One region of the Devosia sp. CN2-171 genome, then DNA from elsewhere that is predicted to be linked to it. Evidence: predicted binding sites of a transcription regulator. Region 1 holds the regulator's gene; the other holds the start of a gene.

Evidence for each region. The regulator HrcA, encoded in region 1, represses chaperone genes, less so after heat shock. The targets are predictions, from matches to a motif close to GTTAGCACTCNCNNNNNGNGAGTGCTAAC.
Region 2: the regulator HrcA is predicted to act here: its motif matches at 2,237-2,265, upstream of ACOYW5_RS08700 (co-chaperone GroES).

The regions. Positions count from the first base shown of each region.
Region 1 is NZ_CP186479.1:2,991,744-2,995,371, reverse strand. Features, by position in the region: gene grpE (nucleotide exchange factor GrpE) at 1-463, opposite strand, end outside; gene hrcA (heat-inducible transcriptional repressor HrcA) at 555-1,640, opposite strand; gene rph (ribonuclease PH) at 1,752-2,465, shown strand; gene ACOYW5_RS14780 (non-canonical purine NTP pyrophosphatase) at 2,465-3,127, shown strand; gene hemW (radical SAM family heme chaperone HemW) at 3,099-3,628, shown strand, end outside.
Region 2 is NZ_CP186479.1:1,747,338-1,750,965, reverse strand. Features, by position in the region: gene groL (chaperonin GroEL) at 218-1,858, opposite strand; gene ACOYW5_RS08700 (co-chaperone GroES) at 1,915-2,202, opposite strand; gene ACOYW5_RS08695 (glycosyltransferase) at 2,477-3,628, shown strand; gene ACOYW5_RS08690 (hypothetical protein) at 3,619-3,628, shown strand, end outside.

The DNA of each region.
Region 1 (3,628 bases):
CCTCGAACATTGCCTGGTGCTTGTGCGGGTCGAACTTCTGGCCCTCGGCCTCGATCGGCTTGACGCCGTGCTTGGCGAGGAGCCGCTGCATCTCCCGCTCGGTCATCTCGATGCCCTCGATCAGCGACTTCATCGCCCCATCGGCATTTTCGCGTGCCTCGGCTGGCAGCACGAGCAGGGCGCGGCTGAGCGAATCGGTCGCCGTCAGCATGTCGCGGGCGAAACCGGCGATGGCATAGGAGCGGGTGTCGGACACCTCGCGCTCGGTGCGCTTCCGGAGATTTTCCATCTCGGCGACGGTGCGCAGCAGCTTGTCGCGCAACTCGGAGTTCTCCGCCTTGAGCGTCTCGGTGGGATCGACCGCTGCTGCTTCCTCGGTCGGAGTATTGGTTTCGGCGCCCTGAGTTTCGGTAGCCGCGGCAGCAGCCTTGTCGTCCTCGGGCTTGGTCGTTTCGTCGTTCATGCGTGACCTTGATGCTTGTCGCTGGTGCGTTGCCCCGCATATCGGCCAATGGGACATAAGATTCAAGCCTCGGGAAAGGTTCCCGGCGGCTTCAACCCTTCCGCGCCATCATCGCCGAGACGACATTGGCGGTATAGTCGACCACTGGCACGATGCGCGCGTAATTGAGCCGTGTCGGCCCGATGACGCCGAGCACGCCCACCACCTTTTGGTTGGCGTCCTTGTAGGGCGAAAGAATCACTGAGGAGCCGGAGAGCGAGAACAGCTTGTTCTCAGAGCCGATGAAGATCTTCACGCCCTGCGCCTGCTCGGTATCGCCGAGCAGCTCGATCAGGCCGTCGCGGCTTTCGAGCTCCTCGAACAGTTGCCGGATCCGCTGCAGCTCTTCGGACGCCATGGTGTCGTTGATGAGATTGGCGCGTCCGCGCACGATCACCGTCGGCGCGGCGGCGGCGCCGCTGTTCGAGAGCGTCGCGAGGCCGGCTTCGACAAGCTTGCGGGTCAGTTCGTCGAGTTCGTGCTGCGTCTCGATGCGTTGCGCGCGCAGGGCCTTCAGCGTTTCGCCGATGGTTTTTCCAACAGCGAAATGGGCGAGGTAGTTCGAGGCCTGGGTCAAGGCGCTCGCCGTCAGCCCCGGCGGCAGTGGCATGATGCGGTTTTCGACCGAGCCGTCCTCGCCTACCAGCACCACCATGGCGCGTTCGGCATCGAGCCGGACGAACTCGATATGCTTGAGCACGAGGTCCGACTTCGTTGCGATGACGACGCCGGCGCCGTGGCTCAACCCGCTGAGCAGCTGGCTGGCTTCGGTCAGGAGATCCTCGACCTGCCCGTAGGCGGCGGGCCCCTCGATCTGCTTGGCGATCTGGGTCTTTTCGTCCTCGTTGACCGCGCCCACTTCGAGCATGGCATCGACGAAGAAGCGCAGCCCCTGCTGCGTCGGCAGCCGGCCGGCCGAGGTGTGCGGAGCGGCGATCAGGCCGAGATCCTCGAGATCGGCCATGACGTTGCGCACCGAAGCCGGCGACAGACCGACGCTCAGCATGCGGGCGAGATCGCGCGACGCCACCGGCGTACCGGTGTCGAGATAGCGCTCGACGAGCTTTCTGAAAATGTCCTGGCTGCGGGAGTTCAGCACCGCGAGCACGTCTTCGGGGGCTTTGGTGCGATCGGCCATGTTCACCATTTAGGGCGAAAGCGGTGTGCCGCCAAGCCGGGCTGCCTTGTTCCGGACTGCCGCGAGGGTTAAGAGGCGGTTAACAAGTACTTTCCTAGGTGATTTGACCATATGCGCCCTTCCGGACGCCAGCCAGACCAGATGCGGGCCGTGACGCTCGAACGCAATGTTTCCCCCAAGGCCGAAGGCAGCTGCCTCGTCAGCTTTGGCGGCACCCGCGTCTACGTGACGGCGACGGTCGAGACGACGCTGCCGAGCTGGCGGCGCGGTTCGGGCCTCGGCTGGGTCACGGCCGAATACGGCATGCTGCCGCGCGCCACCGACTCCCGCACCCGGCGCGAAGCCGCTGCGGGCAAGCAGTCGGGCCGCACGCAGGAAATCCAGCGGCTGATCGGCCGCTCGCTCCGCGCCGTGGTCGACATGCAGGCGCTCGGCGAGAACCAGATCACGCTGGATTGCGACGTGCTTGAAGCCGATGGCGGCACCCGCACCGCCTCGATCACCGGCGCTTACGTGGCGATGGCCGATGCCATCACCTGGCTCAAGGAGCGCAAGCTGACCAAAGGCGAACCGCTGCGCGATTCGGTGGCGGCGATCAGCTGCGGCATCTATCGCGGTACCCCGGTGCTCGACCTCGACTATCTCGAGGACGTCGAGGCGCATACTGACGCCAATTTTGTCCTAACCGGCAGCGGCAAGTTCGTCGAAATCCAGGGCACGGCAGAGCAGGAGCCGTTCAGCCGTGACGAGCTGAACCAGCTGATGGGGCTGGCGGAAAAGGGCATCGCCGATCTGACTCTCATCCAGAAGGCGGCGCTCGCGTAATGGCCGACAAGCTCACATTGCGGCGTGGCGACCGGCTGGTGCTGGCGACCCACAATGCGGGCAAGCTTATGGAGTTCAAGGAGCTCCTCGCCGGCTTCGGGCTGGACATCGTCTCGGCTGCCGAACTCGGACTGCCCGAGCCGGAAGAGACCGGCACCACCTTTGTCGAGAACGCCCGTATCAAGGCCCATGCCGCGGCCAAGGCCGCCAACGGTATCGCCTTGGCCGACGACTCCGGTCTCGCCGTCGATGCGCTCGGTGGTGATCCCGGCGTCTACACGGCGAACTGGGCCGAGACGGCCAACGGCCGCGACTTCAAGATCGGCATGCGCCGCGTCGAGGATGCGCTGCAGGCGGCTGGCGCCCAGGGCCCGTCGGAGCGGCACGGCTCGTTCAACGCTACGCTCTGCCTCGCCCATCCGGACGGGCGCGATCAGCTCTATATCGGCAAGGTCGAGGGCACCATCGTCTGGCCGCCGCGCGGCGACCAGGGGCACGGGTTCGATCCGGTGTTCATGCCGCAGGGTTTTGACATCACCTTCGGCGAGATGCCGCCGGAGATGAAGCACTCCTGGGCGCCCGGCAAGGTCGGCCTCTCCCATCGCGCCAAGGCTTTTTCCAAATTCGTCGACGATGTCCTGGGAGGCGGCGTTGAGCACTGAAACGCTCGGTCACAACTCGGTCGATCCGCGCTCCAACGGGCTGTTCGGGGTCTACGTCCACTGGCCCTTCTGCGCCGCCAAGTGCCCCTATTGCGACTTCAACTCGCACGTCCATCGCGGCGAGTTCGATGAGCCGGCCTATGTCGAGGCTTACGCCAGGGAACTGGCGCATTTCGCCCGGCAAACGCAGGGCCGGACCGTGCAATCGATCTTTTTCGGCGGCGGCACGCCCTCGCTGATGGATCCGCGCTCGGTCGAGGGCATTCTCGATGCCATTGCCCAGCACTGGACCATCGATTCGCGTGCCGAGATCACGCTCGAGGCCAACCCCACCTCGGTTGAGGCAGAGCGCTTCCGCGGCTATCGCAGCGCCGGGGTGAACCGGGTGTCGCTCGGCGTGCAGAGCCTGCGCGAGGGGCCGCTGGCCGAACTCGGCCGCCGGCATACGGTCGACGAGGCGATCGCCGCGGTGCGGCTGGCGCAGTCGATCTTCCCGCGCTC
Region 2 (3,628 bases), 1.2 Mb from region 1:
CACAACGCTCATTGGGGGCTCCTTGGGCTAGATAGGCCTGAGCTTTGGCGCGAGGGCAGGGGCGGAGTCAATCGACGGCGGACGCATAGCCCTCCATCGCTGTCCCCGCCATTGGGTATGGGGACCCACCCCCAAAACGAAAGGGCGGCCCGTGTGGACCGCCCTCCCGTTCGTGACCTTCGCGAAAAGGTCGAATGCTGTTTGGCTGGTGCCGGACTTAGAAGTCCATGCCGCCCATGCCGCCCATGCCGCCGCCGCCCGGCATTGCCGGAGCTGCGTCCTTCGGCACCTCGGCGATCATCGCCTCGGTGGTGATGAGCAGCGAAGCGACCGAGGCCGCGTCCTGGAGGGCGGTGCGAACCACCTTCACCGGATCGACCACGCCCATGGCGATCAGGTCGCCATATTCGCCGGTCTGCGCGTTGTAGCCAAAGTTCGGGTTCGAGCTCTCGAGGATCTTGCCCACAACCACCGAGCCTTCATCGCCGGCATTGTTGACGATCTGACGGATCGGCTCCTGCAGGGCGCGACGGACGAGGTTGATACCGGCCTGCTGGTCGGCATTGGCACCCTTGACGGTGAGTGCGTTCGAAGCGCGCAGCAGCGCAACGCCGCCGCCCGGGACGATGCCTTCTTCAACCGCGGCGCGGGTCGCGTTCAGCGCGTCGTCGACGCGGTCCTTGCGCTCCTTCACCTCGACTTCGGTCGAGCCGCCGACCTTGATCACCGCAACACCGCCGGCGAGCTTGGCCAGGCGTTCCTGCAGCTTCTCCTTGTCGTAGTCGGACGTCGTCTCTTCGATCTGAGCCTTGATCTGGGCAACGCGGCCCTCGATGTCCGACTTCTGGCCCGAACCGTCGACGATCGTGGTGTTCTCCTTGGAGATTTCCACGCGCTTGGCAGTGCCGAGCATGTCGAGAGTGACGTTCTCAAGCTTGATGCCAAGTTCTTCGGAGATCACCGAACCGCCGGTGAGGACGGCGATGTCCTCGAGCATGGCCTTGCGGCGATCGCCGAAGCCCGGAGCCTTGACGGCCGCGACCTTGAGGCCGCCACGGAGACGGTTGACGACGAGGGTGGCGAGAGCCTCGCCCTCGATGTCTTCGGCAATGATCAGCAGCGGGCGCTGGCTCTGCACGACGGCTTCGAGGATCGGCAGCATCGACTGCAGGTTCGAAAGCTTCTTCTCGTGCAGCAGGATCACCGGGTCCTCGAGGACGGCGGTCATCTTCTCGGCATTGGTCACGAAGTACGGCGAGAGGTAGCCGCGGTCGAACTGCATGCCCTCGACGACGTCTAGCTCGGTCTCGGCGGTCTTGGCTTCCTCGACGGTGATCACACCCTCGTTGCCGACCTTCTGCATCGCGTTGGCGATCATGTCGCCGATCGCGGTCTCGCCGTTGGCCGAAATGGTGCCGACCTGGGCAACTTCGGAGTTCGACGAAATGGTCTTCTTGGCCTTACCGAGGTTCTCGACAACTTCGGTCACGGCAAGATCGATACCGCGCTTCAGATCCATCGGGTTCATGCCGGCGGCAACCAGCTTGATGCCTTCGTTGACGATGGCCTGGCCGAGCACGGTCGCGGTCGTGGTGCCGTCACCGGCAATGTCGTTGGTCTTCGAAGCCACGGCGCGCAGCATCTGTGCGCCCATGTTCTCGAACTTGTCCTCGAGCTCGATTTCCTTGGCGACGGTGACGCCGTCCTTGGTGATGCGCGGGGCACCGAACGACTTGTCGATCACGACGTTACGGCCCTTCGGACCGAGCGTGACCTTCACCGCGTTGGCGAGGATGTTGACGCCGCGAACCATCTTGTCGCGGGCATCGGTGGAGAACTTTACGTCCTTGGCAGCCATGAGAGGCGCTCCTTAGAAAATGACGGGGATCGGTCGATCGGCGCGGGAGCGCTGGATCAGCCGATGATCCCCATGATGTCGGACTCTTTCATGATCAGCAGGTCCTTGCCGTCGAGCTTCACCTCGGTGCCGCTCCACTTGCCGAACAGCACGCGATCACCGGCCTTCACGTCCAGCGGGACGATCTTGCCGCTCTCGTCGCGGGCGCCCGGACCGACCGACTCGATCACGCCCTCGGAGGGCTTTTCCTTGGCAGTATCGGGAATGATGATGCCGCCAGCGGATTTCTCTTCGCTGTCGACGCGCCGAACGACCACGCGGTCGTGCAGGGGACGGAAAGCCATTTTTGCTCCTATCAGCCTCAGTAATTTCGCTGCTGTTAGCACTCACCCGAGAGGAGTGCTAGACAGCTGCCGGGGATATAGGAGGGGGCTCGGAGGGTGTCAAGCTGGGCGCCAGCCATAATCTGGCAATGTGGCAGGCATGCGAACCCTGCATGCAACGGCTTCGGCCACCGGGCGTTCCGGTGCCCGACAGAAACCGTAAACCTGCGCGATGTTAAGTTGCCAAGCGCGTATCTTGGCGGTACCTGACAGCCGAAATTGCCCCGGAGCAGACGTGAGCGTCGTCCAGTTCGATACCTATTCCAAGCGCACGCCCGAAGCCTGGGTTGCCCCGCAGCTTGCCATCATCGTCCCCACCTTCAATGAGCGCGACAATGTAGCGCTCCTCTATGAGAAGGTGACGGCGGCGCTCAGCGGCATCCCGTTCGAGTTCATCGTCGTCGACGACAACTCTCCCGACGGCACCGCTGAAGTCGTTCGCGGCATGGCCCAGCAGTATCGCAACGTGCGCGCCATCCGCCGTATCGGCCGACGTGGGCTCAGCTCGGCCGTGATCGAGGGCATCCTCGCCAGCTCTGCTCCGTACTTCGCCGTCATCGACGCCGATCTGCAGCACGACGAGGCGATCCTGCCGCAGATGCTCGAGAAGGCGATTGCCGGCGACGATGTCGTGGTTGGTACCCGGTACACGGCCGAAGGCAGCGTCGGCGACGGGCTGTCCAAGACCCGCGAAGCCGGCTCCAAGCTTGCCACGCGCCTGTCCAGCCTGCTCACTGGCGAAGCGCTGTCCGACCCGATGAGCGGCTTCTTCCTGATGCGCCGCGAACTGTTCGACCAGCTCGCCCCGTCGCTCAGCGAGGAAGGCTTCAAGATCCTTCTCGACATCATCGTCTCGGCCCATCGCTCGCACGCCCTCGGTGGCCGCGAGCTGAGGATCGGCGAGGTGCCCTACACCTTCCGGCCGCGCCATGCCGGCGAGAGCAAGATGAGCTCCCTCGTCGTGGTCCAGTTCCTGGGGCTGATCGTTTCGAAGCTCAGCCGCGGTCTGCTGCCGACCAGCTTCCTGATGTTCGGCCTCATTGGCGGCTTCGGCGTGATCGTCCACATGGGCACGCTCTGGCTCGCACATGAGCGGGCCGGCCTCGACTTTGTCTGGGCTCAGATCCTCGCGGTCGTGGTGGCGATGACCTTCAATTTCGTCGTCAACAACGAGTTGACCTACGCCAACAAGAAGCTGCGCGGCTGGCGCTGGCTGACCGGTCTCTTGACCTTCTACGCCGTCTGCTCCATTGGCGCATTGGCCAACGTCTCGGTCGCGAGCTGGATCTACGCCTTCGACGGGCAGTTCTACGTCGCCGGCCTGCTCGGCGTGCTGATGAGCGTGGTCTTCAACTACTCGGTTACAAAGGTGTTCACATGGCGGTAA